One region of the Nocardioides maradonensis genome, then DNA from elsewhere that is predicted to be linked to it. Evidence: predicted binding sites of a transcription regulator. Region 1 holds the regulator's gene; each other region holds the start of a gene.

Region 1 (9,371 bases):
CCCGAGGGCCAGCTGTCCGCCGTGCGCGAGGTGCTCTCCGAGATCGGCGCCGCCGAGGTCCCCGAGCTCGTGGTCATCAACAAGATCGACGCCGCGGACCCGCTGGTGGTGCAGCGGCTGCTGCGCACCGAGCCGCACTCCGTCGCCGTCTCCGCGAAGACCGGCGAGGGCATCGAGGCCGCGATCGCCGCTGTCGAGGCGGACCTGCCCCGGCCCGGGGTCGCGTTCGAGGCGCTGGTGCCCTACGCGCGCGGCGACCTGATCGACCGCATCCACCGCGACGGCGAGATCGAGACCCTCGAGCACACCGCCGACGGCACCCGGGTCACCGGGCTCGCGTCGGAGGCGCTCGCGGGCGAGTTGGCGGCGTACGCCGTCTGAGACGAGCCCCCGCCGAACCGTCGGACCCGTCACCTATTGTTCTCGGGTGCCTGATCCCGAGAGTCCCGTCCGTTCGGTGCTCGCGGCCGCGGTGGAGGCGCTCGGCGGTCAGCCGCGCGAGGGCCAGGCGGCGATGGCGGAGGCGGTCGGCACGGCGCTGAAGGGCCACCAGCACCTCCTCGTCCAGGCCGGCACCGGCACCGGAAAGTCGCTGGGCTACCTGGTGCCCAGCCTGCTCCACGACGACCGGGTGGTCGTGGCCACCGCGACGCTCGCGCTGCAGCACCAGCTCGTCGAGCGTGACCTGCCCCGGCTGGTCGAGGCGGTCGGCACGATGCCCGGGGTCGACGCCAGCTTCGCGGTGCTCAAGGGCCGGTCCAACTACGCCTGCCTGCACCGCGTCCGCGAGGGCGCACCCGACGACCAGGGCGAGCTGATCCAGGCCGAGGCCGCGCTGGGCGCCCTGGGCAAGAAGGTCATGGAGCTCCGTGAGTGGGCCGAGGGCGAGTCCGAGTCCGGGGCCAGCGGCGAGCGCGACAACGCCCCGCGCCACACCGACAAGGAGTGGCGCCAGGTCAGCGTGTCCGCCCGTGAGTGCCTCGGCGCGACCCGCTGCCCGTTCGGCGAGGAGTGCTTCGCGGAGCGTGCGAAGGAGAAGGCGCAGAAGTCGCACCTCGTCGTCACCAACCACTCGTTGCTCGCGATCGACGCCATCGAGGGCATCCCCATGCTCCCGGAGTACGACGCCGTCATCGTCGACGAGGCGCACGAGCTCGTCGCCCGGGTGACCCAGGCGTCCACCGCGGAGCTGTGGGCGGCCGAGGTGGACCGGGCCGCGAAGCGCGCCGTCAAGCACGTCGAGGGCGAGGCCGCCCACGACCTGTCCGACGCCGCCGACACGCTGCGCGCGGCCCTGGGCGAGACCGACGCGGGCCGTATCGAGACCCTGCCCGAGGAGCTCGCCGATGCGCTGGCGCTGGTCCGCGACGCCGCGCGCGCCTGCATCTCGGCCTTCCCGCGTGCCGAGGCGGGCAGCGATCCCGACGCCGGGCTGGCCCAGGCGAAGGCCGGCGTGCAGGATGTCTTCGGCATCACCGAGCGCATGGCCGCCGCGTCCGAGGCAGACGTGCTGTGGCTCGCCGAGGGCACCGACCGGATCCCGCCCCGGCTCTGCATCGCGCCCCTGCAGGTGTGGGGCCAGCTGCGCGACAAGCTGCTCGCCGAGAAGACCGCGATCCTCACCTCGGCCACGCTGATGCTCGGCGGCGACTTCACCACCATCGCCACGTCGGTGGGCCTCAAACCGTCCGAGCGGGTGGAGGCCTCCGCCGCCCCCGCCGCTCGCAAGGAAGGCGTCGAACCGTGGGTCGGCCTCGACGTCGGCAGCCCCTTCGACTACCCCAAGCAGGGCATCCTGTACGTCGCCAAGCACCTGCCGCCGCCCGGCCGGGACGGGCTCGGAGCCTCCCAGCTCGACGAGATCGTGGACCTGATCGACAAGGCCGACGGCCGCACCCTCGGCCTGTTCTCGAGCCGGCGGGCCGCCGAGGCCGCCGCCGAGCACGTCCGCACCAAGCTGCCGCACCTGACCACGCTGGCGCAGGGCGACGCGCAGCTGCCCGAGCTGGCCCGGCAGTTCGTCGAGGACCCGCACACCTGCCTGTTCGGCACCCTCGGGCTGTGGCAGGGCCTCGACGTCCCCGGAGACACCTGCCAGCTGGTGATCATCGACCGGATCCCGTTCCCGAGGCCCGACGACCCGCTGATGAGCGCGCGGCAGAAGGCCGCCGACAAGGCGGGTGGCAACGGCTTCATGCAGGTCGCCGCGACGCACTCGGCACTGCTGCTGGCCCAGGGCGCGGGTCGGTTGATCCGCACCCACACCGACCGCGGCGTGGTCGCCGTACTGGATCCACGGCTGGCGACGGCGCGGTACGGCGGGTTCCTCAAGGCCAGCCTGCCGCCGATGTGGTCGACGACCGACCCGACGGTGGCGAGGCAGGCGCTCGCCCGCCTCGCCGCCGCTGCGCGCTAGCTCGAGACCGCGTCCAGGGTGGCCGCCGGGTTGTCGTCCTGCGAGGTGCCCTGGCAGGTGTACATCCAGAAGCCGGTGGTCCGGTTCCAGCACGTGTAGCGGGTGCCGGCGTTGATCAGCGACACCTCGACCCACGCGACGGTCGCCGGGTCGAAGGCCACCGAGCGCGCCGTGGGGCCGGCCGGGACGACGTCACGGGAGTACTTGCCGTCCTTGGTGTGCACCACGATCGCCGCCTCGACGTCGGAGCCGGTGTTCCCGCCGACGGTGAGAGCGAGGTGGGTCGCCCCGTCGCCCGGCAGGAAGCGCCACGTGGCGGCGCTGAGGTGCGGGAGGCTCGGCGCCCAGTGCTTGCTGGAGCCGCCCAGCAGGCTGCCGGGCGCGAGGGTGCTGGAGCCCGCCAGCTTCGACCCGATGTAGGCGTTGCCCTCGTGGTACCAGGCGCCCGGCCGCCGGTTGGCCACCACGAACCGGCCGAGCTCCTTGTCGAGGCTGGTGCCGCGCTCGAGCAGCGTCTTCTTGATCGCCGCGACCGAGTAGCCGCTCTTGCCGACCGACAGCTGCCAGACCCGGCGTACCAGCGTCGGCAGGATGCCCTGCTTGGTGGGGTAGCGCTCGGTCAGCCACCGGAAGAAGATCCAGGTGCCGTACTGGTGCAGGTAGGCGTTGTTGCCGCTGGCGTTGGAGTACGCGTCCAGGCTGACCGACGGCTTGCCCATCGGGCCGTACGGCAGGTAGCCCCGGTTGTCGTTGATCTTCGTGTAGAGCTCGTCCTCGGCCCAGGTCGCCGTGGCCTCCATCATCCAGGAGTCCTCGTCGAAGTCGTAGGCGAACTGCACGGCGTGGAAGTACTCGTGCGCCGCCGTGACCTCCATGTTCTGCTGCGGCGTGTGGTACGGGAACTCGCTGCGGCTGTAGTTGTTGTCGAGCACGCAGTACGCCGAGACGGCGGGGTGGTTCGTCCCGGAGGCGTCGAACGCCAGCTTCGGGTCGTCGGAGGTGCAGTAGCCGTAGAGGCCCTTGGAGCCGATGTTGCCCAGGTAGATGTCGCGCCGCGAGTCGCCGCCCAGGTGACCGTCGCCGCGGGTCGAGCGGTAGCCGGCATTGCGGTAGACGCTGTCGATGTGGGTCAGCTGCTTGAGAGTGAACTCCACCATGTCCGGTACGCCGTTGTGCGCCTTGCCCGGCCAGCGGCCCGACGCGCCGTTGTCCTCGGGGTCCACGCCGTTGGTGTTGTCGCGCCGCGGACCTGAACCCTGCTTGACGTAGTGCACGCAGATGCGCGAGTTGCACAGCTCGTAGCGGGTCGCGCTCGACCGGTAGCAGGCGTAGTCGCCGGGGCAGCTCGAGCCGCTCGCGGTCGGACGGGCGAAGAAGCGCTCGGCCTCACGACGCTGGCTCGGCGGCAGCGCCGCCTTGGTCTCGGCCAGGTTGCGCAGCGCGATGGTGGCGTCGCCGCGGACCGCCGTGGTGGTCGCGGTGAAGATCTTCTGCACCCGGTCCAGCGCGTGCTCGGCGCGGTGCAGCAGGGCCTGTGGACTGGGATCCGTCGCGTGGCTCTGGGTCGGTGCGGCCTGTGCTCCTGGGGAGACCAGGGCCAGCGAGCCGGCGAGCGTGATGGCGAGGAGAAGCCCGAGAACTGTCCTGCTGCTGCGACGCATGGAACCTTCGACTTTCGAGTGACCGGACACGACACGTACCCGACGACCATACGTGGTCATCGGGTGGCCGCCCGAAGTCGCGGTCTCAGGCCTGGTACGCCGTGGCCCGCACGACGTCCGGGGTGCCGTCGTCCTGGCCGCGGGGCGCGTAGCAGCTGTAGAAGACGGTGGAGAGCGTCGGTGGGAAACAGCTGGTGAACCGTCCCGAGGCATTGACGACCTCGATCTCGACGCTCGCGACCTCGGCCGATCCGAAGTGGAGGCTGAGCGTCGCGTCGCCCTTCGGGGAGAGCGTGATCAGGCGCGAGGACGTGCCGCCGTCCTTCCTCGTGATCCAGAGCGTCGCGGCCCCGCCGCGGCCCGTGGGCGGCAGGTCCAGGTGCACGCGGAGGTGCCAGGCGCGGCTCATCCCGGGCTTCGGGCTGAGCCGCAGCACGCGGTAGCTGAGGTGCTTGAGCGTGAAGCGGGTGACGACGTCCTTGGACCCGGGACCCACGTGGGCCGAGGCCCCCACCGGGGCGGTCGGGTAGTGGTTCGCCCGCGCCTCGCTGAAGTATGCCGTCGGGTGGCGGGCCGCGAGGTCGAACCTGCTGACCGCGGTCGTCAGGCTGATCCCGTGCGAGGCGAGCGCCTTCTTCAACCCGTAGATCGACACGTAACCCGGGGCGTTCGGGTTGGCGTCCGTGTTGGCGTCGAGCTTGCGCCAGATCTGCAGCATCAGGAGCGGGAGACCACCGCTCTGCTCGGTGACCAGCCGCTCGGTGAGGAACCGGAAGAAGATCCACGTGCCGTACCAGTGCAGGCCGGTCACGGTCCTGCGTTCCGTGCCGTAGTCGAGGGGCAGATCGGGCCGGGTGATCGGGCTCATCGCCAGGTACTGCACGTTGTCGTTGATGTCGGTGTAGAGCTCGTCCTCCGCCCAGGTGGCGGTGGCCTCCATGATCCAGTGGTCCTGGAAGAAGTTGTAGCTGAACTGCACCGCGTGGAAGAACTCGTGCGCCGCGGTCACCTCGAGGTTCTCCAGCGGCGTGTGGAACGGGTACTCCGCATGGGCGTAGTTGTTGTCGAGCACGCAGTACGCCGATCCGGCGAACTCGGTGTTCAGGGCGGGGTCGTCGCTCGTGCAGAAGCCGTAGAGGCTGTACCGGGAGAGCTCGCCGAGGTAGATGTCGGTCCTGGCGTCGCCGCCGTTGTCGGGGCTCGACAGGTCGCCGAGCGGCATCCGGTAGCCGGCCGCGGCGTACGTCGTCCAGACGTGCTCCATCGTGGCGAGCACCGAGTCGACGTAGTCGGGCGTGGTGTTCGTGTCCGCGTCCGCGGGGTCGACGCCGTTGGTGGTGTCGTTGTGGCCGCCCGGATCGCCGGAGGCCAGGTCGTAGTGCACGCAGAGCGGGAGGGTGGCGCTGCACTCCTCGTGCTGGGTGCCGGTGTAGACGACCGGGAAGTCCGGGTCGTGGTCGGAGGGGCCCGGCCGGGCGAGGATCCGGTCGGCCTGCCGGCGCTCGGCGGGGGAGAGCGTCGGGTACGCCGCCCGCAGGTCGCGCAGCAGCATGGTGGCGTCCTCGTGCTGCTGCGCCTGACGCGACGGGACCCGGGTGCCGTGGAACAGCAGGTCGGCGCGGGAGAGGGCGTCGGTTGCCTGCGCGTGGGTCATCCTCGGCCGCGCGTGGCCGGCGGCGATGGGCGTGGCGTGCGCCGACTCGCCGACGCCGGTGGCACCGAGGCCGGCGAGCGTCGCGGCGAGGACGAGGGAAAGGACGCGCGCCCGGCCGGAGGTGCGGATCACCTGCTGAATCTAGGGGATGCACACCTCCGCCCGGACCCGGCGCGGAGTAAAGATTGGGGCCTTCGTCAGACCTTGCGGAGCACCGCGGTGACCTTGCCCAGGATCGTGGCGTGGGTGCCGTCGATCGGGTCGAAGGCCGGGTTGTGCGGCAGCAGCCAGACCTTGCCGTCCTTGCGCTGGAAGGTCTTCACCGTGGCCTCGCCGTCGATCATGGCGGCGACGATCTCGCCGTTCTCGGCGGTGGCCTGCTGCCGGATGACGACGTAGTCGCCGTTGCAGATGGCGGCGTCGATCATCGACTCACCGCTGACCTCCAGCAGGAAGAGCTGGCCGTCGCCGACGAGCTGGCGGGGCAGCGGGAACACGTCCTCGACCCGCTCCTCGGCGAGGATCGGGCCACCGGCGGCGATGCGGCCGACGAGCGGCACGTTGCTGGGCTCGGGTGCGGCGTCGTTGATCGAGGTCTCGTCGTACGACGTCTCCGCCATGCTCGAGATCGGCTTGCGCTTCATCAGCGTCTCGGGGAGGAACACCTCGATGGCGCGGGGGAGGTGCGGGTCGCGGCGTACGAACCCCTTGGCCTCCAGCTGGCGGAGCTGGTGGGCGACGCTCGAGGTGCTCGTCAGGCCGACGGCCTCGCCGATCTCGCGCATGCTCGGCGGGTAGCCACGCTTGTCGATGGCCTTCTTGATCGTGGTCAGGATCCGCTGCTGGCGCGGGGTGAGGCCCGTGCCGTCGGGCGGACCGTCGGGAAGCTCACTCACGGGGCGAACAGCCTTCTTGGTCATGGATCGAACGTAACGCCGATCACCGTGGATCTCAAACAGGTGTTCGATGCGGCGTGTCGCGACACGCCGTCGAACACGCGTGCGACGAAATGCCGCGGTTGTGTCGAATGCGTGTTCTATGCTCGTCCATGTGTTCGATCGAACGTCTGATCGAAGCCAGGCCGAGAAGTTGTGTCGGCGGCCTCGGTCAGGGTGAGCGGACACGGACCAGCATCCACTTCCCCGGAGGCCACCATGAGCACGATCAGCTTCAGCCCCGCGTACGTCTCCCGCCCGCAGGTGCGGCTCACCCGCCGCGGCCGGCTCGTCGTCTTCGCGCTCAGCCTGCTGGCGGTGCTCGCCGTCGGCCTCGTGGTCGCCTCCGCCTCCGCCGCGGGCAGCCACTCCGGCACGCCCGACGTGCACGTGGTGACGGTCCAGCCCGGCGACACGCTCTGGGACATCGCGAGCGAGGCGGCCTCGGCGACCGGCACGCAGACCGGTGACATGGTGCAGCGCCTCGAGGACCTCAACCCGATCGAGGACGGCATGGTCTACGTCGGCCAGGAGATCCGCGTCCCGAACTCCTGAGGCGCACGCAGTCTCGTCCGTCGCCTCGACCCCGGCGGACGTAGGGGAAGACGAGGGGCCCGATCCGCATCCGGATCGGGCCCCTCGCGCTGTCCACAGGGTGCGTGGTGAGGCTGGTCGGGCGGGTCGGGTTCGGCGTACGTTCAGGGCAATCCGCCTCGGGAGGGTCCATGAAGCACGTCGTCCTCGCTGTCCTGCTGGTGCTGCTGGTCGGGTGCGGGGGAGACCCGCAGCCCCACTTCTCCAGCGCCCCGCCGACCCTCGTCCCGACCACGACAGCGCCCGCGGTGGAGACGCCGCAGGCGTTCCTGCGGCGGTGGGTGCACGCGATGGACACGATGGAGCGAACGGGGAAGCCTGCTCCATGGGAAGCGCTCAACCTCCGCTCCTGCAAGGACTGTGCGACGGTTGCTGCGACAGTGCGCGGTGTCTATGCCGGCGGCTATCACGTGGCCGGATCTCGCTCGCGTGTGAAATCGGTTGTCCACCTGCGCGGCGGGATCTGGCAGGCCCGCGTGTTCAGCCAGCCCACGGATGTCCTCGATCGAAGTGGTCGGAAGAGGGGTGGATATCCCGGCGGGTGGACGACGCTTCAGGTCACGCTGGTGTGCCGAAGTGGAGCGCTTCGTGTGGCGAGTGTCGTGCGACGGCCGTCGTGACTCGCATTTTGCTTACGATCGTCGCGGCCGTCGCAGCGTCGATCGTGTGGTCGGGTTCTGCTGTGGCTCACGGGCCGGCCGGGGCCTGCGGAGCTGGCGCAACGCTGAGTTACGCCTCGATCGGCTGTGGCGGCAACAGGCACGTCGGCGCGGTCTCCGCGACCGTTGTGGCAACCGCCCCGATCTGCTTGCCGGTCGGTGGCCGTTCCTGCGTGCCGACGGCGTGCGTCAGCCCGTCGCACGATCTCGTCGGAGTGCTGGTGACGACCATCGACTCAGCCGGGGCCACCGACACCCACTGTCGCTACCTGACGTCCCGTGGCCCGACCCCGGGCCAGGTCGCCCAGGCGTTCCGGCGTCTCTCCTGGCCCGCCAGCGTGCTGAAGATCCAGCCCGTCAAGGGCCGCACCCTGGTCAACCTGCGCACGAACTTCTACACGACCAACACCGGCCCCACGACGAGGACCGTGACCCTTCTCGGCCACCGCATCACCATCCAGGCCACGCCGAGCTACCGGTGGACGTGGGGCGACGGCGGCCGGGCGAGCGGGACCAGCGCGGGCGCGGCGTACCCGAACCTCCTGGTGACCCACGTCTACCTGCGCAAGGGCGTGGTCAGGCCGCGCCTCGACACCGTCTACGCGGGGCGGTACCGGATCGGCAACGGCCCGTGGCGCTCGATCCCCGGCACGCTCACGGTCGGCGGCGCGCCGCAACGCCTCGAGGTGACGACCGCCCGGCCCGTGCTGGTGAACCCCTACGAGTGCGTCAACGCGCCGCGCGCTTGCCGCCCTTCGGCGCCTCCGGGTCGCGCTTCTGGCGCTGCTCGGGGGCGTGGGTGATCCCCAGTGCCCGTGACACCCGCACCACGAGCATCAGGCCGAGGAACAGGCAGGCGACCGCGCCGAGCGAGGCCAGCACGAGCAGCGCCCAGGCTCCGGACGAGCCGTCCTTGCGGGCGGTGGCGCCGATGTCGATCGCGGCGTACACGAGGTATCCCCAGGCCACGACGCACGCGGTGATGGCCACGGCCAGGCCGAGGAGGGCAGGGCTGAACCGACGCGCTTCCCGAGCGCCCGCACGCTTCCCTCCGGCCACAGGCGACATTGTGACTGATGGGGCGTGACACGCCGTACGCGCGCTGCCCGAAAGCCCTGAAATGATCCCTGACCTGCGCAAACGCGTCGGTACGACGGCACCTGCCGAATCACCCCCACCCGGGTCTTGCCTCGCTGGTGCCACGGGCGTACGGTTACCACTACATCTAGTAGTTACACCGGTGTAGTTCTCCACATCTAGTCCACAAAGGACCCCGTGGAGTTGCACAGGTCACTGCCGGATCTCCACAGCGGAACACCGGTAGTCCACCGGTTCATCCACAGGCTCAGCGCTTCGGAAGGGGGACCATCATGCACTGCCCGTACTGCAAGCACTGCGACACCAAGGTCCTCGACTCCCGGGTCGCCGACGACGGGTCGAGCATCCGCCGGC
Region 2 (9,371 bases), on a different contig from region 1:
CAGGGCGTCGACGGTGGCGAGGATGTCGCCGGTCGCGAGCGCGAGGTGCTGGGCACCCGGGCCGCGGTAGAACTCCAGGTACTCGTCGATCTGGCTCTTCTTCTTCGCGATCGCCGGCTCGTTGAGCGGGAACTTCACCCGGTGGTTGCCGTTCGCGACGACCTTCGACATCAGCGCGGAGTAGTCCGTGGCGATGTCGTCGCCGATGAACTCGGCCATGTTGGTGAAGCCCATGACCCGGTTGTAGAACTCGACCCACTCGTCCATGTGGCCGAGCTCGACGTTGCCCACGACGTGGTCGAGGGCCTGGAAGAGGCGCTTCGGCTCCCCCTCACGCTTGACGTACGTCGCGGTACGGGCCTCGTAGCCGGGCAGGTAGACGCCGGTGTACCGGCTGCGGTCGACGAGGGTGTGCCGGGTCTCGCCGTACGTCGCGATCGCGGCGACCCGCACGGTGCCGTGCTCGTCGGAGACGTCGTGCGGCTCCTCGAGGATCGTGGCGCCGGCGCGGCGGGCCTGGTCGATGCACTTGTCGACGTCGGGGACCTCGAGCGCGATGTCGGTGACCCCGTCGCCGTGGCGGCGGTGGTGGTCGGCGAGCGGGCTGTCGGGGTCGACCGCGCCGTTGAGCACGAACCGGATCGAACCGCTCTTGAGCACGAACGACTTGTGGTCGCGGTTGCCGGTCTCGGGGCCGGAGTAGGCGATCAGCTCCATGCCCCACGCCGACTGGAAGTAGTGGGCGCTCTGGGTCGCGTTGCCGACGCAGAACACGAGCGCGTCCCAGCCGGTCACGGGGAACGGGTCGTTGTCGGCGTCGTACTCCACCAGGCCGACGAGCTGCTTGAGGGTGTCCAGGTCCAGCTCGGCGAGGCGCTCCTCGTCGGTGAGGGTCTGGTCGATGGTCATCAGGACTCCGTTCCGTGGGGGGTTCCGTGGGGGGTGAGGGTGGAGAGGACGGTGAGCACGCGGTCGTTGGCCGGCGCGTCGGCGACGGTCACCCGGACGCCGTCGCCCGGGTAGTGCCGGACGAGCACGTCGGCGGCGTCGAAGGTGGCCACCAGCTGGTCGCCTCGGGCGACGTCGCACGGGAGCCAGAAGAAGTTTCCGCCGGACGGCGTGAGCCGCCAGCCCTGCTCGGCGAGCGCGGTGAGCACGCGGCGCCGCTCGCCGACGACGGTGTCGACCCGGTGCTGGACCTCCTCGGCGGCGTCCAGCGACGCGATCGCGGCCGCCTGGGCGAGGTCGGTGACCGCGAAGGTCAGCATCGTGCGACGCAGCGCCTCGGCGGTCTCCGGGTGGGCGACGGCGTAGCCGACCCGCAGCGCCGCCAGCCCGTGCGCCTTGGAGAAGGTGCGGACCAGGCAGACGTTGGGATGACGGCGGTAGAGGGCGGGACCGTCGAAGCCGGAGTCGTCGTACTCGACGTACGCCTCGTCGAGCACGACCAGGACGTGGGCGGGGACCCGCGCGAGGAAGTGTTCGACGTCCTCGTTGCGCAGGGTGGCTCCGGTGGGGTTGTTCGGCGTGCACAGCAGGACGACGCGGGTGCGGTCGGTGACCGCGGCCGCCATCGCGTCCAGGTCGTGCTCCTGCTCCGCGTCGAGGGGTACGCCGACGGGCACCGCACCGGCCAGCCGGCTCAGCAGCGGGTAGGCCTCGAAGGAGCGCCAGGCGTGCACGACTTCGTCGCCCGGCTCGCAGTACGCGGTGAGCACCTGCTGCAGGACCGCGCTGCTGCCCGGGCCGACGGCGACCTCGTCGACCGTGACCCCGACGTGGGCGGCGATCCGCTCGCGGAGCGCGAGGGCGGACGGGTCCGGGTAGCGGTTGAGGCGCAGCGCCGCCACCGCGACGGCGGCGCGCACGCTCGGGATCGGGTCGAAGGGGTTCTCGTTGGAGGCCAGTGGGGCGACCTGGGGGCCGGTGGCGCGGCGCCCGGCGACGTACGCCGGCAGCGCGCGGACCGCCGCGCGGGCGGCCGGGGCGTGGAGATCGGTGGTCGCGGTCACGCCTCCACCGTTGCTCGGTTGTGCAACTGTTGCAAGCAATCGCAGACGTGCTTGTCATTTCTGCGGTCGTCGTGCGTGACCATGCGCAAGAATGACAAGCATGATCGACCTCGACGCCCTGGACGCGAAGATCGTCCTCGCCCTCGACGACGACCCCGACACGGCACTGCTCACGGTGGCGCACCGACTCGGCGTCTCGCGGAACACGGTGAACGCGCGGTTGAAGCGGATGGAGGCGGCCGGGCTGTTCCTCGGCTTCAGCCAGCGGCTGTCGCTGTCGGTCCTCGGTCACCCGCTGCTGGCCTTCATGTCGCTGGAGATCGCGCAGGACCACGGCGACCGCGCCACTGCGGGCCTCGAGCAGATCCCCGAGGTGGTCGAGGTGCACGCCACGACCGGCGACGCCGACCTGCTCGTGATGATCGCCGCGCGCGACGCCGACGACCTCTACCGGGTGACCAACGAGATCCTGGACATCCCCGGCATCACCCGCTCGAGCACCGCCATCTCGCTGTCGCAGCGGATGCCCCGGCGTACCCGTGCCCTCGTGGAGCGCATCGCCGAGGGTGGATAGTCGTCGCGTGAACCTCAGCGAGCTGTACCAGGACCTGCACGCCCACCCGGAGCTCTCCTTCGCCGAGACGCGGACCGCCGGGATCGTCGCCGCCCAGCTGGACGCCTTGGGTGTCGACGTCACCACCGGCGTCGGCCTGACCGGCGTGGTCGGCGTGCTGCGCAACGGCGAGGGGCCGGTGGTCGGGCTGCGGGCGGACATGGACGCCCTGCCCGTCGAGGAGAAGACCGGGCTGCCCTACGCGAGCACGGTGCGGACGGTGGACCCCGACGGCGTCGAGGTCCCGGTGATGCACGCCTGCGGTCACGACGTCCACGTCACCTGCCTGCTCGGGGCGTTCGAGGAGCTGGTCGCCTCGCGGGACACCTGGTCGGGCACGGTCGTCGGGTACTTCCAGCCATCGGAGGAGAACGGCGCCGGAGCCGCGGCGATGGTGGCCGACGGGCTGGCCGACCGCTTCCCGCGGCCCTCGGTGGTGCTCGGCCAGCACGTCGCGCCACTGCCCGCCGGGATGCTCTCGGTGCACGCCGGCCCCGCGATGGCCGGCGCCGACAACATCACGGTGACCCTGTACGGCGCGGGCGGGCACGGCTCGCGCCCGGAGGCGACCGTCGACCCGGTGGTGGCCGCCGCCGCGCTGGTGGTCAGGTTGCAGACCGTGGTGGCGCGCGAGGTCGCCGCGGCCGACCGCGTGGTCGTCACCGTCGGCGCGATCCAGGCCGGCACGAAGCACAACATCATCCCGGACACGGCCACGCTCAAGCTCACGGTGCGCACCGCCGAGCCGGCGGTGCGCGTGCGCGTCCTCGCAGCGGTCGAGCGCATCATCCGCGCCGAGGCGGTGGCGGCCGGCATGACCCGGGAGCCGACGATCGAGTACGTCGAGTCGCTGCCCGTCCTCGTCAACGACCCCGACACGACCGAGCGCACCCGCGCCGCCCTCACCGAGGTCCTCGGCGAGTCGGCCGTCATCGACTTCGGCGCCGTCACCGGCAGCGAGGACGTGGGCCGGCTCGCCGACGGCCTGGGCGCGCCCTGCTGCTACTGGCTGCTGGGAGGCGGCGACCCGGAGGTCGTGCTGCCCGCCCTGGCGAGTGGCGACATCGACTCCATCCCGTCCAACCACTCCCCGCTGTTCGCCCCGGTCATCCAGCCGACGCTGTCGACCGGCGTGCGGGCGTTGGTGACCGCCGCGCGGTGCTGGCTCGGGGCCTGAGCACTCAGGCCGAGCCGCGCGCCTGGTAGACGAGCAGGGCGACCTGGACCCGGTTCTCCGCGCCGGTCTTGGCGAGGATCCTCGACACGTGCGTCTTCACCGTGGCCTCCCCCAGGAACAGCGCCTCGCCGATGCTCGCGTTGGACAGCCCGTCGGCCACGGCATCCGCGACGGCGCGCTCCCGCTCGGTGAGGGTGACCAGCCGCCGGCGCGCCTCGTTGGCCCGCGCATCGGCGGCACCATCGCTGAGCCGGCGGACCAGGTTCTCGGTGACGGAGGCCGAGAAGATCGACTCACCGCCGGCGACGAGGTGGATCGCACGGGTGAGCTCCCGCGGGGCGGTGTCCTTGAGCAGGTAGCCGCGGGCGCCGGCCTCGAGGGCGTCCAGGACGTAGGAGTCCAGGTGGAAGGTGGTCAGGACCAGCACCATCGGCACCGGGTCGAGCCGCTGCAGCCGGCGGGTCGCCTCGACGCCGTCGAGGACCGGCATCTGCAGGTCCATCAGCACGACGTCGGGACGCAGCTCGCGCGCCGCGGTCAGCGCCTCGGCTCCGTCGGCCGCCTCTCCGACCAGCTCCAGCTCGGGGTCGCTCGAGAGCACGAGCTGCAGGCCGCGGCGTACCAGCGCGTCGTCGTCGACGACGAGGACCCTCACCGCCACGGGAGCCTCGCCTCCAGGGTGTAGCTCCCGGCGCCGTCGGGGCCGTGACGCAGGCTGCCGCCCGCCAGGCTCGCCCGCTCGGCCAACCCGATAAGCCCGGTGCCGGTGCCCGGTACGCCGAGGCTGCGCCCGCCGCACCCGTTCACGACCACGACCCTCGCCTCGTCGGCGTCGCGCCGGACCGTGACCCGCACCGGCGCCCCGGGCGCGTGCTTGCGCGCGTTGGTGAGGCCCTCCTGGACGATCCGGTACACGTCGCGACCGAGGCCCGGCGGGCCCGGCGTACCGATGCCGAGGTCGAGGACGACGTCCTGGCCCGCGGACCGCGCGTCGCGCACCAGGTCCTCCAGGCGGTCGAAGCCGGGCTGCTCGAGGGAGCGGGGCTCGTCCTCGCGGAGGATGCCGATCGCGACGCGCAGCTCGTCGAGCGCGTCCACGGCGGACGACCGGATGAGCGCCGCGGCGGCGCGCACCTCGTCCGCATCCTGACCCGGTGCGACCTCCAGGCCGCCCGCGTGCAGGGCGACCAACGAGATCCGGTGGGCGACGACGTCGTGCATCTCCCGGGCGATCCGGGTGCGCTCGGTGGAGCGGATGTGCTCCTCGCGCAGGACCTTCTCGGCCTCCGCCCGCTCGGCGCGCTCCCGGTAGACCTCGACGAGCGCGCGCTGGGACTGGATGAGCGCGCCCCACGCGGTGACGGCCGCCGTGATCGCGACGTTGACGGTGAGGGTCAGCGGGAGGCCCTGGTTGCCCGGGTAGAGCAGCCAGAACAGCCAGCCGGCGAGGACGTCGGCGGCCGCGACGGCGATCGCCGTCGGGAGGGGGCGGTACCTCGCGACGAAGTACAGCCCGACCATGTTGGCCACACCGGCCGACGCGACCAGAGCGGCCACGGCCGCCAGCACGAGCGCCACGGCGACGGGTGCCCGTCGGCTCAGCAGGAGGGCGCCGCAGGCGACGGCGCCGACGGCGATGTCCGCCCAGCGCCAGCCGCCGTGAGGGCCGGCCTCCAGGACGGCGTACAGCAGGACGAGCCCGCCGGCGTACGACGCGAGCACCAGCGCGGCCGAACGGATGCCCTGCTGCCACCGGGCAGGGGCCGGTTCCGGTGCCACGAGATCCACGCGCCCGACTCTAGGCGGGAACCCGGTGGGACCGAGTCCACCTTTCGTCGGACCCCGCGTCCGACGGAGGTCGTGCGGGTTCACCGGTTCGCCGGACGCGGGGCGGACCGCGCGGCTCGAGGCTGGAGTGCATGAAGACATCGACTCCTCCTCCCGCCCCGTCCATGATCCAGAGCCTCGGCCAGGAGCTCCTCGGCCCCGTCCGTGCTCCCCGCGGGAGCCTCCGGCACCGGCTCCTCACCGCGCGTTCGGTCGTCACGTACGCCGGTCTGCTGCTCACGCTCGTCCAGGTCGTCGTCTGGCTGCTGATCGGGGTGTTCTCGGGCTCGCTCGACACTCCCTGGTTCCTCTGGACCACGGTCCCGGCGGCCGCGCTCGTCGCCGCCCTCACCGCGACCGCCCACTGGCACCGCTGGTGGACCGCGCAGCCCATCGACCGCTGACCCGCCCCTCCCCACCGCAAGGAGAACGACCATGACCAGCACCGCCCCTACCGCCACCGGCTCGTCCCGCTCCGCCCTGACCTCCCGCACCTCCCGCACCTCCCGCACCGATCGCCTCGTCACCGGGTGGGCCGCCGTCGCCGGCGGCGCCCTCTCCCTGGTGATGGTCGCGCTCTACTTCGTCTACTCGGGGCCGCCGCCCGAGTCGAACGTGCTCAGTCGCAACCTGATCACCCTCGCGACCTTCACGGCCTTCCTCGTCTTCGCCGTCGGACTCGGCCGCCTGCTGCGCACCGGTGGCGGTGATGTCGGGTTGGCGGGCGAGCTCGCCACCACGGCACTCCGCGCCTACGTCACCGTCACCCTGGTCGCCACCTCACTGGAGGTGGGTACGTCGCTGCAGCACCCCGACGGCTCGCTCGACCCCACCGTCGACGGCCCCCTCGCCGCGGGGATGGTGCTGCTGCACGGGCCGATCGCCCGCGTCCTCGTGGCCGTGTTCCTCCTCGGGCTCGCCACCGCGCCCACCGCTTCCCGGCTGTTCTCCGCGCGGGTCCGCCGGGGCAGCATCGCCCTCGCCGCGCTCAACCTTGCGATGATCCCGTCGCTCTTCTTCGGGATGAACGCGGCGAGGTTCTACGCCAGCAACGGGTGGGGCTCGGTCGCCACGATGGGCGCCATCAACGTGATCTGGTTCGGCGTGCTCGGCCGGTCGGTGCTCCGCAGCGAGCGGTGATGCCGATGGTTGGGAGCGCGCCTCGGGGTCGGTGGCGGGCGGCCGCACCTTAGCCCGTCGTCCCCCGACGACGGGCATGACGGCGCGGAGTCGGCCCGGGCTTCGCCCGCGTCGCCGCTTCGCGGCCGCCACAAAACCTGCTCTGACCTGGGAAAACTCTTGTGGAAACACTCGATAATCTGTTCGATCACTGGTATCATCGACGGTAGTAGACCAGCTTCATCTCGGGAGTGTCGATGACCGCGGAACAGGTGCCCTGCCACCCGATCCTCCGCTGCGCCCGAGCCCTCGAGAAGGCTCTGATGTCGGTCGCCGAGATGCCGGCCGACTACCTCCGCACCCGCGACAAGGAAGAAGCCCTCCTCACCCTGGCGCGGGTCAAGGCCGAGACCGCCGAGCTCGAGCTCCGCCTGCTCGCCGCTGCCACTGATGTGGCCGAAGAACACGCCGCCCGCGACGCCGGGACCTGGCTGGCTCACGCGACACGGGTAACGGCCCCGGTCGCCCGCGGCGACCTCCGATTGGCCGAAGCACTCGAGGCCCACCCCCTCACCGCAGCAGCCATGCGGACCGGGTCGGTCAACACCGCCCAGGCACGGGTCATCATCCGGTCGGTCGACAAGCTGTCGGACACCGTTGACGAGCTCACCAAGGCCCGGGCTGAGAAGCAGCTCATCGAGTACGCGGCCACCTACGACGCCCGAGACCTCCAAGTTCTCGGCACCAAGATCCTCGAAGTCGTCGCCCCCCACATCGCCGAAGCCGAGCTCGGCAAGCAGCTGGAACGTGAGGAGCAGGCCGCAGCCGACAAGTGCTCCCTCAAGCTGCAGCACCGCGGTGACGGGACCACGAAGATCACCGCACTCGTGCCGGACTCGATCGCGGATCGGCTCACGACCTACGTCGACGCCGAGGACTCACCCCGCGTCACCAAGTCCAGGTCGCGTGGTGAGGCGTTCTGCCGACTCCTCGAAACCCTCGACCCGAAACGACTGCCCGACCACGGCGGCGACGCCACCACGGTGATGGTCACCATCGACTACGACAACCTGGTCAACCAGGTCGGCTCCGCGATGCTCGGCACCACCGTCATCTCGGCCAGTGAAGCCCGTCGGCTCGCCTGTACCGCGAGGATCATCCCCGTCGTGTTGGGCGGGAAGGCCGAACCCCTCGACGTCGGTCGGTCCCGCCGGTTCCACACCCCACCGATCCGCAAAGCCATGCGGCTACGCGACAAGCGATGCCGGGCCGAGGGGTGCTCGATCCCCGCAGCCTGGTGTGAAGCGCATCATCTGAAGCCCTGGTCGGAAGGCGGCCACACCAACCTCGCCGACGGAGTCCTCCTCTGCTCCCATCACCACCACCGAGCCCACGACACCCGCTACGAGATGACCAAGCTGACCTCCGGCGACTACCGCTTCCACCGCCGCACGTAGGCCGGGACATAGTCCCGATTCTCTTCGTCCTCCCTCGCCCGCCGCCGACGCTCCTTAGCGTTCGCGCCATGTCCCCACGCATCACTGCCGCCATCGCCGCGGCCACCGTCTCCATTTCGCTCGTGTCCGTGGCCGGCCAGGCCGACGCGGCGACGTACTTCTCGTCGTGCACGAAGCTTGCACACGTCTGGCTGCACGGCGTCGCGAAGTCGGCTGCAGCCGCCCAACGGCAGGTCAACCAGGGCTACGGCCGCCCGGCATCGGGTCCGCGTGCTCGCGCTGTCTACTGGGCGAACTACCGCAACCTGGACCGCGACCGCGACGGAACCGCCTGCGAGCGCTGACGACAGCATCTGGCGGCCGCGAAGCGGCGGCGCGGGCGAAGCCCGTGCCGTTGCCGCGCCGTCCAGCCGACCGGTCAGGACCCGCAGTCAAGGATCGCGAAGCGACCGCGCAGCGGCGCCGAAGGCGTCCTTGACGGCGGGGACCGGTCGGCTACGGTGCGGCCGCCCCACAGCGACCGGAGGACGGCCGGTCTCGTGGCGGATGCCGCGCAACCTCCTCGACCACCGGAGGCGGCACCTAACCCCGCGCCCCGAGCCGCTGGGAGAGCTGGCGGGCGACCTGGGCGATCAGGGCGGCGGACGGGTCGGTGGCGTCGGAGGGGTAGGTGACGGCGATGCCGGCGACCGGGTGGTCGTTGTGGTCGAGGACCGGGACGGCGATGCTGCGCAGGCCGGAGGTGACCTCGCCGTCCTCGAGGGCGTAGCCGCGGCGGCGGGTGTCGGCGAGCACGGCCCGCAGGGCGGTGGGCGACTGCGGGCCGCTGCCGGTGCGATCGACGAAGGCGTCCTTGTCGGGGTAGAGCGCGCGGACCTGGCTGGCGGACAGGCCGGCCAGGATGGCGCGGCCGCTGGCGGTGAGGTGCGCGGGCAACCGGACGCCGACGTCGGTCACGAGCGGCGGCCGGCCGGGCGCGCGCTCCTCGACGACGTACAGGACGTCGCGGCCGTGCAGGACCGCCAGGTGGGCGCTCTGCCCGATCCGGTCGACGAGCTGCGCGAGCGGGCGGCGGGCGATCCGCTGGAGCGGCGCCTGACGCGCGTAGCCGCTGCCGACCTCGAAGGCGCTGACCCCGAGCCCGTAGCGGCGCTCGTCGGCCAGGT
Region 3 (9,371 bases), on a different contig from region 1:
ACGAGGGCGTCGTGCTCGTCGTACGCCGCGACGATCCGGCCGACCAGCTTGTGCCGCACCACGTCGTGGGCGGTCAGCCGCACGAACGCGAGGTCCTCGATGTCCTCGAGGATCTCCTCGACGATGCGCAGGCCGGACCTGGTGCCCGTGGGCAGGTCGACCTGGGTGACGTCGCCGGTCACCACGATCTTGGAGCCGAACCCGAGGCGGGTCAGGAACATCTTCATCTGCTCGGGCGTGGTGTTCTGCGCCTCGTCGAGGATGATGAACGAGTCGTTCAACGTCCGGCCCCGCATGTACGCCAGTGGCGCGACCTCGATGGTGCCGGCGGCCATCAGCTTCGGGATCGACTCCGGGTCGAGCATGTCGTGGAGCGCGTCGTACAACGGTCGCAGGTAGGGGTCGATCTTCTCGCTCAGGGTGCCGGGCAGGTAGCCGAGCCGCTCGCCGGCCTCGACGGCCGGGCGGGTCAGGATGATCCGGTTGACCTGCTTGGCGTTGAGCGCCTGCACGGCCTTCGCCATCGCGAGGTAGGTCTTTCCGGTGCCCGCGGGGCCGATGCCGAAGGTGATCGTGTGGTTGTCGATGGTCTCGACGTACCGCTTCTGGTTGAGGGTCTTGGGCCGGATCGACCGCCCGCGGTTGCTCAGGATGTTGACAGACAGCACATCGGCCGGGCGCTCCGGTTGCTCGGCGCGCAGCATCGACGCGATCCGCTCCACGGTCTCGGTCGAGAGGCCCTGGCCGGTGCGCAGCAGCGCGACGGACTCGTCCATCACCTTCTCCGCGAGCGAGACCTCGGACGCCTCGCCGACCAGGGTGATCCGGTTGCCGCGCACGTGGACCTCGACGCCGAAGGTCCGCTCGATGAGACCGAGGTGCTCGTCGCCGGGCCCGAGCAGGCCGACCATGTCGATGCTGTTGGGGATCACCACGACGTGCCGGGTCACGGACGGGGTGCGGGGTTGGTCGGTCATCGGGTCTTTCTTGGTCGGGGCGGGGAGGTTTCCATGCTACTGGCGCCGCCCGGAGGGCGCCCACTTCCTTTCTTCGGCTGCGGAACCTTCGGGTCTGGCCTCGATCATCGGAAGGAGTGATGGACACCGACGCCGCCTTCAGCGAGTACGCCGCCGCCCGCTGGCCTGCCCTCGTGCGCACGGGCGTCCTGCTGGGCTGCGACGCCGCGACCGCCGAGGACCTGGCGCAGCAGACGCTGCTGCGCTGCTACGTGAAGTGGGCCGCAGTCGCCCGCGCCACGGACCGGGACGCGTACGTCGCGAAGCTCCAGCTCAACCTGCTGCGCCAGAGCCGGCGGCGACGCTGGTGGGGCGAGCGCGCGACCGCTGAGCCACCCGAGCGCGAAGTCGCCGATGCCACCTCGTCGGTCGACGACGCCGACGCCGTGTCCCGGGCGCTCGCTCAGCTGCCGACCGCCCAGCGCGAGGCCGTGGTCCTCCGCCACTACCTGCATCTCACCGAGCAGCAGATCGCCTCCGTCACCGGGGTCGCGCCCGGGACGGTGAAGAGCCGGCTCTCGCGAGCGCTCTCCGCCCTGGCCGCGAGTCCGGACCTGGCCGAGCTGCGGGAAGGACACCGATGAGTGACGAGATCCTGAGCGAGCTGCTGGAGCGGTCCGTGGCGGACGTGTCCCCGGCCGATCCTCCGCTGGCCGAGCTCCTCGCACGCGGCCGGGCCGTCCGGCGCAGCCGGCGTCGTACGACGGTGGTGGGGGCGGTCCTCGCCTGCCTGCTCGTCATCGGCGGGGTCGGTGTCCTCCGGTGGGTCGAGCGTCCGGAGGCGCCGTCGGTCTCGACGAGCCTGCCGACTCCGCCCTCCGGCACGAAGTGGGTAGGCGTCGGGCGCCAGGTCGTTGCGGTGCCGGCCTCATGGCCGGTGTTCCCGAACCGCGTGTGTGGCGGCCCTGGCACACCCTTCGTCACGGTCCTGGACACCGAGCTGCTGCGGCACGCCTTCACCTGTGCCCTGCCGCTGCAACCGGTTCCTCGCCACGTCACGATCAGCAGTGGGCAGGCCCGCAGCCTGAACGCCAGCGGCGCCACCGTCCACGCGACGTTGCCGCCGGATTGGCGAGCGATCCCCGTCGGACGACCGGACCCGACGACGGGCGACATGACGACCGATCGCGTCGTCTCCGCGCTGGAGGCAGCGGGCTTCCAGGCCGAGGTACGAGCGGCCACCACGGGCAGCATGTGGGCGCCGGTGACCACCGACCCCGCGATGGGAACGCCGGCACGCATCGGCAGCACCGTCGTGGTCTACGACCACGGAAAGCTTCCGTCGACGGCCAGACTCACCGGCACCTTGTCCTGGGTCGGCGGGCCTGCGCCGGGAAGCCCGCAGCCCCACTTCGGGTGGCTGCACGTCCTCAACGACGATCGCTCCTTCGAACAGCTCGCCCGCACCGAATCAGACGGCTCGTGGTCGCTCGACGTCCCACCAGGGACGTACACCGTCCTCGGGACTTCGCCGGGCTACCTGAGCCGCGCCGGCAAGCGCGACGCCTGCTCCTCCGAGGGCAAGATCACCGTCGCGGCACATCAGACGGTGCCCGCGAATGTCTACTGCCAGCTCTACTGAGGTCGCTCTCGGGGCTGGTCCTTGGCGGCCGCACCGTAGCCGACCGGTCCCCGCCGTCAAGGACGCCTTCGGCCCCGCTGCGCGGTCGCTTCGCGATCCTTGACCGCGGGTCCTTACCGGTCGGCTTGTACGGCGCGGAGTCGGCACGGGCTTCGCCCGCGCCGCCGCTACGCGGCCGCCACGGGGGTGCGCTCGACCGCGCCGCTGGTCGAGGCGGTAGCGCAGCAACCGACACGAGACCCGGCGCCATGCTCTCGGGGCCGGCCGGCGGTGGTCGCGCCGCTACCGACTATGGGTCACTCGACCCATAGCCCGTAGGCGTCCGACCCTCACGTCCTGCGGTGGAACCGGAAGTCGCCCGAGGCCAGCTTGGTCATCGAGTACCGGGTGTCGTGCGCCCGATGATGGTGGTGCGAGCACAGCAGCACGCCGTCGGCGAGGTCTGTTCTGCCGCCTTCGGACCACGGCTTCAGATGGTGCGCCTCAGTCCAGGCCGCCGGAATCGAGCAGCCCTCCGCGCGGCAGCGTTTGTCCCGCAGACACATGGCCTTGCGCTGATGGGGCGCATAGCGACGTCGACCCCGACCCAGGTCGAGGACCTCGCTCTTCCCGCCGAGGACGGCGGGGATGATCTTGGCGGTGCAGGCCAGGCGGCGTGCCTCGCTCGCCGAGATGACCGTGCTCCCCAGCATCGCGGACCCGAGATCGTCGACCAGGGCCTCGTAGGAGACGGTCACGATCACGGCCGTGGCGTCACCACCGTGGTCGGGCAGCCGGCTCGGGTCGAGCACTTCGAGGAATCGGCAGAACGCCTCACCACGGCTGCGGGACTTCGTCACGCGGGGTGAGTCCTCGGCATCGAGGTAGGTGGTGAGCCGCTCGGCGATCGAGTCGGGGACCAGGGCGGTGATCTTCGTGGTCCCGTCGCCACGGCGTTGGAGCTTCACCGAGCACTTGTCGCGGGCTGCTTGTTCCTCACGCTCCAGTGCCTTGCCGAGCTCGGCCTCGGCGATGTCGGGGGCGACGACTTCGAGGATCTTGGTTCCGAGGACCCGCAGGTCGCGGGGGTCGTAGGTCTGGGCGAGCTTGATGAGGTGCTTCTCGGCGCGGGTCTTGGTGAGGTCGTCGACCTGGTCGGACAGCCTCTCGATCGAGCGGATGATGACCCGCGCCTGCGCCTGGTTGACCTGGCCCGTGCGCATGGCGGCCGCGGTGAGCGGGTGCGCGATCAGGTCGCGGGCGAGGTGGAGGTCGGCACGTGCGGCGGTCGCGGTGGTGCGGGTGGCGTGGGCGTACCAGGTTCCGGCGTCGCGGGCAGCGTGCTCCTCGGCCACATCAGTAGCGGCGGCGAGGACACGGAGACGGAGCTCGGCCAGCTCTGCTTCGGCCCGCGCGAGCCGCAGCAGGGCCTCTTCCTTGTCGCGGGTGCGGAGGTAGTCGGCCGGCATCTCCGCGACGGAGCTCAGGGCCTTCTCGAGGTCTCGGGCGCAGGCGAGGATCGGGTGGCAGAGCACCTGTTCCACGGCCATCGAGACTCCCGAGATACAACTTGATCAACTACCTCCAATGATACCAGTGATCGAACAGACTATCGAGCGTTTCCACAAGCATCATCCCAGGTCAGAGCATGTTTTGTGGCGGCCGCGAAGCGGCGGCGCGGGCGAAGCCCGTGCCGACTCCGCGCCGTCCAAGCCCGTCGTGAGGGACCCGGGGTCAAGGGCGCCGCAGGCGTCGCGCAGCGATGCCGAAGGCACCCTTGACGCCGGGGCACGACGGGCTACGATGCGGCCGCCCGCACCAGCCCCGCAGAGACAGTCAGACCAGCGGCTTCCCCGCCCGGATCCTCCGCCGTACGTCCCACAGGTAGAGGTTGAACGGCAGGTTCCGCACCAGCCGCGGGAGCCGACGGTTCACCGCACCCGTGGTGCTGCAGACGAGGTCGAAGGCCTTCTGGTGGCGGCGCGTCCAGCGGAAGCCGAGCTTCTCGCGCAGCAGGGGCGGGGTGAAGCCGACGTTCATGAACTGCAGGAACCGCGCCAGCGGCCACACCCAGACGGGGAACATCTCGAAGCGGTAGAGCATCCGCACGAAGTCCCGGGTGGGGCCGTCGATGTCGGCGTCGACGAGCCGTCCCTCGAAGTACTCGCGGAACGCGGCACGGGAGGCCGGCCACATGCCCGGCCGCACCTGCAGCGTCGTGCCGAGGACCTCCATCTGCGCGTAGATCCGGTCCGCGAGCTCGTCGGGGAGCGGGCCGTGCAGCTTCTCCCAGGTGTCGACGATGCCGAAGTACAGGCAGGCCGCGACCCACAGCTGCAGGTCCGGCGAGAAGGCGTTGTACTTCACCGGGCTCTCGGGGGTGGAGTGCACGTGGCGGTGCGAGCTGTTGACCGCCTCGCGGTACGCCGCCCGGTCGACGTCGGTGCCGAGCACGGCGACGGCGAGGTAGGTGAGCGTGGTGCGACCGCGCTTGAACGGGTGCTTGTCGATCCGGCCGCTCTCGACCTTCGACTCCATGACGCCGTAGGCCACCCCCGGCGCACCGAGCATCTGCAGCGCGACGTTGGCGCTGCCGGCGTACAGGGCCGTGATGCCGTCCCAGTAGTCCCGCATCTCGACGGGCTCGGTGCTCATCAGGGTCCTCGGATCAGTCATGGTGCCTCATCAGCGCGATCGTGGTGAGCAGGTCGACGCAGTGGGCCACGAACACCTCACGGGGTACGTCGAGGCGGCCGCTCACGTAGAGGTAGAAGTCGTGCCCCAGCGCACCCACCAGGCTCGCGGACTTCAGCGCCCGCACCTCGTCGTCGTCCCGCGCCGGGATCTGGTCGGCGATCATGTGCGCCACGACCGGGAACCACTCGTCGCGCGCGGCGAACAGCGCCGGATCGGTGAGCGGGGCGACGAACAGGACCTGGCCCTTGGCGGGGTCGTCGAGCGCGAGGCCCACGACCGCGTCGACGGCCGCGGGCGCCACCTCGGCGGCGTCGGCGACCTCGGCCACGGCGTTCGCCACCGCCACGCCGCACTCCTCGGCCACCGACCGGAAGACCGCGACCACGAACTCGTCGCGGTCGGCGAACTGCTCGTAGAAGTAACGGGAGGTCAGCCCGGACTCACGGCAGGCGGCGCGCACGCTCACGGCCTGTCCCCCGCCCTCGGCGATGAGGGCGATGCCCGCCTCGAGCAGCCGGGTACGCCGGTCCTCCTGCCGCTCCGCCATGGTGCGGCCGGCCCAGGTGCGCTGGTCGTCGGCGGTCATCATCAGTACGACTTCGGCAGGCCGAGCATCGCGGTGCCGATGTGGGCGAGCACCAGCTCCTCGGCGACGGGGATGTTCTTGGCGATCCGGGCGTCGCGGAAGATCCGCTCGACCGGGTACTCCTTGGAGTAGGCCATGCCGCCCAGCGTCTGGAACGCCTGGTTCGCGGCCTCCCAGCCGACCTGCGCACCGGTCAGCTTCGCGATGTTGGCCTCGTTGCCGCACGGCCGGCCCTGGTCGAACAGCCACGCCGCCTGGTAGGTCATCAGCCGGCCGAGCTCGGTCTTCGCCTTGATCTGCGCGAGCGGGAACTGCAACCCCTGGTTGGCCCCGATCGGGCGGCCGAACACCTCCCGCTCGGAGGCGTAGTCGCAGGCGATCCGCAGCGCGGCGTCCGCCGTACCGATCCCGCCGGAGGCGGCCAGGATGCGCTCGGGGTTGAGGACGTCCCAGAGCACGCCGAAGCCCTCGTCGACCCGGCCCAGCACGTTCTCCGCAGGCACGCGTACGTCGTCGAAGAACACCTGGCTCGAGGCGAGGATGTTGCTGCCCATCTTCGGGATCGGGGTGAAGGAGAGCGTCCCGTCGGCGATCGCCTGCTTCACGTCGACGAGGAACAGCGTGAGGCCCGCCGTGCGGGACAGGCCGTGCTCGCGGGTGTCGGCGGCCGGGACGGTGCGGGTGACCGCCACCATCCAGTCGGCGTTCTCCACGTTGGAGATCCACACCTTCTGGCCCTTGACCAGGTAGTCGCCGGTGTTCTCGTCGAGGCGAGCGGAGGTCGTGATCTCGATCGCGTTGGAGCCCGCGTCGGGCTCGGTGAGCGCCAGGCAGAACTGGATCGACCCGTCCGCGAGACCGGGGAGGATGCGCTGCTTCTGCTCCTCCGTGCCGTGCCGGGTCAGCGTCATCGCGCCGAAGCCGGGCGTGGTCACGTAGAAGAAGGTGCCCGCCACACCACCGGACGCGCACAGCGTCATGTTGGCGACGGCGAGCTCGAGCAGGCCCTGCCCGCCCCCGCCGTACTCCTCAGGGATGCACAGGCCGAACCAGCCGCCGGCGCCGAGGTCGTCGAAGACCTCCTGCGGGAAGCGGTGCTCCTCCTCGCAGCGCGACCAGTACGCGTGGTCGTACTTGGCGGCCACGGCGGCCACGCCCTCGCGCACGGCGAGCGCGGACTCGGGGAGGTCGAAGTCCATGGGGGTCCTCTCGGGTGATGCGGGTCAGCGACGCTGGATCGAGCGGGCGACCAGGTCGTTGGTGGAGCGCTGGAACGCGCCGACGATGGCGTCGAGGGTGAGCTGCCGGAGCATCGCCACGGTGTGCTCGAAGTGCTCGACGTCGCCGCGCGCGTGCGTCGAGGAGCGGTAGGGCTCGAAGACCTGGTCGCGCATGATGTCGGACAGCTCGTGCGCGAGCTGCGCCATGGAACGGGTGATCGCCCGGCCGGCCTGGCGCATGCCGTCCACCGGGATGTCCAGGTCGAGGACCCGGACGCCGACGTCGAAGCCCTGGATCGGCGTGTAGCGGGCGCCCTTCTCGGTCTCGACGACCCGGACGATCCCCCACTCGACGGCCATCTCGAGCTCGTCGTCGGACAACCGCCGCTTCGCGTGCTGCTCGAGCTGGCGCCGCGACAGGTCCCGCGGACCGGGCAGCGTCCAGGAGGTCAGCATCGCGCGCTGCACGGCCAGGTCCTCCAGCGTCGCGTCGGCCGGGATCGAGCCCATGTAGCCCTCGATGGCCTGCAGCGTGAAGCCGTGCTCCTGCAGCGCGCGGATCATCTCCAGTCGGGCCAGGTGGGTGGCGCCGTACCAGGCCACACGACCGCGCCGTTGCGGCGGCTGGATCAGCCCGAGGCTGGCGTAGTAGCGGGTCGTGCGCACCGTCAGGCCGGCCGCGGCCGCGAGCTCGTCGACGGTCATCCCGGCGCCGTCCGACACCTCCCCACGGGGGCTCTCGATCGGCACCGCTGCACTCATGACTGTCACAGTAGAGCTGTCATCGAAACCTCGCAACTACCGATTTCACGCGCGTTTCCGACGGATCTCGGGAAAGTGTTGACGAAACTCCAACTGAGTACGACAGTTCTCACTGTCAACGTCGTGACCGCCTCGCGAGCACCCGAAGGAGACGCCGATGTCCGGTGGCAGCCCCGCTGTGCCGGCCGCCCTGCGCGGCCCGCTCGGCGAGGTGACCGGCCTGGTGCGCTTCACCCGGCGGACGATGATCGCCACCGGGCGCTCGATCGCCGGAGGCCGCTTCCCGCTGGCCGAGGCGGTGGTCCAGACCTGGTACGCCATCCGCGTCTGCACGCTGCCGGCGCTCGCGGTGTCGATCCCGTTCGGCATCATCCTGGCGCTCCAGGTGGGAGTGCTCGCCCAGGAGGTGGGGGCGGTCGCGTTCACCGGCGCGGGCAACACCCTCGCCGTCATCCGGCAGGCCTCCCCCATCATCACCGCGCTGATGCTCTCCGGCGTCGCCGGCTCGGCGATCTGTGCCGATCTCGGCTCGCGCCGGATCCGCGACGAGATCGACGCGCTCGAGGTGATGGGCCTCCCCGTGATCGAGCGCCTCGTCGTCCCGCGGATGTTCGCGATCGTGGCCGTCTCCGTGCTGCTCAACGGCGTGGTCATGTTCTTCACGATCATCACCACGCTGCTCATCTCGGTCGCGATGGAGAACCTCCCGCCCGGCAGCTACCTGGCGTCGGTGACGACGCTCGCGCAGACCTCCGACCTACTGCTGTCCCTGGTCAAGGCGGCCGTCTTCGCGGTCATCTGCGCCGTGGTGGCGTCGTACAAGGGGCTCAACGCGCAGCGCGGTCCGACCGGGGTGGGCGAGGCAGTGACCAGCTCGGTGGTCACGAACTTCGTGCTGCTGTTCGCGGCCAATTTCGTGATCTCGCAGGTCCAGTCGACCCTCTCCGGCGGGCCGCTCGGATGACGGCGACCCGACCGGCCACCCTCGTCGACGACCTCGAGGACGTCGTCCTCACGCCGATGGCGAGCATCGGCGCCCAGCTCGTGCTGGCGTGGCGCGCGATCGTCGCGCTCCCGCTCGCGGTCACCCGCTACCGCGGCGAGATCTCCCGGATCCTGTCCGACGTCGCGCTCGGCTCCGGCATCTTCCTGGTCGGCGGCGGCGTGGTCGGCGTGGTGCTGCTGCTCTCGACCCTGACCGGGACCGAGGTCGGCCTGGAGGGCTACCAGGGCCTCGACGTCATCGGTCTCGCGCCCCTGACCGGCTTCATCTCCGGCTACGCCAACACCCGCGAGCTCGCCCCCATGATCGCCTCGCTCGGCTTCGCCGCGCGGATCGGCTGCGGGTTCACCTCGCGCCTCGGTGCGATGCGGATCAGTGAGGAGATCGACGCCCTCGAGGCGATGGCGATCCGGCCCATCCCGTACCTGGTCAGCACCCGGCTGATCGCGTCCTGGATCGTCGTGCTGCCGCTCTACCTGATCGGGCTGGTCGGCACGTACGTCGCCACCGACCTGATGGTCACCAC

The links. Region 1 encodes LexA, which represses DNA repair genes until DNA is damaged. Its sites were predicted from a motif close to TCGAACANNTGTTCGA; they were not measured.
Region 2: the regulator LexA is predicted to act here: its motif matches at 6,941-6,956, upstream of ACYVAQ_RS11985 (HNH endonuclease signature motif containing protein).
Region 3: the regulator LexA is predicted to act here: its motif matches at 4,178-4,193, upstream of ACYVAQ_RS01695 (HNH endonuclease signature motif containing protein).

Annotation. Positions count from the first base shown of each region.
Region 1 is NZ_BAAHAZ010000010.1:187,333-196,703, forward strand. Features, by position in the region: gene hflX (GTPase HflX) at 1-381, shown strand, start outside; gene ACYVAQ_RS14025 (ATP-dependent DNA helicase) at 428-2,416, shown strand; gene ACYVAQ_RS14030 (MXAN_6640 family putative metalloprotease) at 2,413-4,077, opposite strand; gene ACYVAQ_RS14035 (MXAN_6640 family putative metalloprotease) at 4,163-5,863, opposite strand; gene lexA (transcriptional repressor LexA) at 5,929-6,651, opposite strand; gene ACYVAQ_RS14045 (LysM peptidoglycan-binding domain-containing protein) at 6,886-7,221, shown strand; gene ACYVAQ_RS14050 (hypothetical protein) at 8,141-8,722, shown strand; gene ACYVAQ_RS14055 (hypothetical protein) at 8,649-8,978, opposite strand; gene nrdR (transcriptional regulator NrdR) at 9,290-9,371, shown strand, end outside.
Region 2 is NZ_BAAHAZ010000008.1:237,702-247,072, forward strand. Features, by position in the region: gene hppD (4-hydroxyphenylpyruvate dioxygenase) at 1-909, opposite strand, end outside; gene hisC (histidinol-phosphate transaminase) at 909-2,012, opposite strand; gene ACYVAQ_RS11955 (Lrp/AsnC family transcriptional regulator) at 2,113-2,586, shown strand; gene ACYVAQ_RS11960 (amidohydrolase) at 2,594-3,802, shown strand; gene ACYVAQ_RS11965 (response regulator) at 3,807-4,463, opposite strand; gene ACYVAQ_RS11970 (sensor histidine kinase) at 4,454-5,590, opposite strand; gene ACYVAQ_RS11975 (hypothetical protein) at 5,722-6,033, shown strand; gene ACYVAQ_RS11980 (hypothetical protein) at 6,065-6,769, shown strand; gene ACYVAQ_RS11985 (HNH endonuclease signature motif containing protein) at 7,006-8,205, shown strand; gene ACYVAQ_RS11990 (hypothetical protein) at 8,274-8,549, shown strand; gene ACYVAQ_RS11995 (IclR family transcriptional regulator) at 8,788-9,371, opposite strand, start outside.
Region 3 is NZ_BAAHAZ010000001.1:386,192-395,562, reverse strand. Features, by position in the region: gene ACYVAQ_RS01710 (PhoH family protein) at 1-977, opposite strand, end outside; gene ACYVAQ_RS01705 (SigE family RNA polymerase sigma factor) at 1,097-1,600, shown strand; gene ACYVAQ_RS01700 (PASTA domain-containing protein) at 1,597-2,598, shown strand; gene ACYVAQ_RS01695 (HNH endonuclease signature motif containing protein) at 2,928-4,127, opposite strand; gene ACYVAQ_RS01690 (oxygenase MpaB family protein) at 4,414-5,253, opposite strand; gene ACYVAQ_RS01685 (TetR family transcriptional regulator) at 5,246-5,863, opposite strand; gene ACYVAQ_RS01680 (acyl-CoA dehydrogenase family protein) at 5,863-7,059, opposite strand; gene ACYVAQ_RS01675 (MerR family transcriptional regulator) at 7,084-7,842, opposite strand; gene ACYVAQ_RS01670 (MlaE family ABC transporter permease) at 8,000-8,806, shown strand; gene ACYVAQ_RS01665 (MlaE family ABC transporter permease) at 8,803-9,371, shown strand, end outside.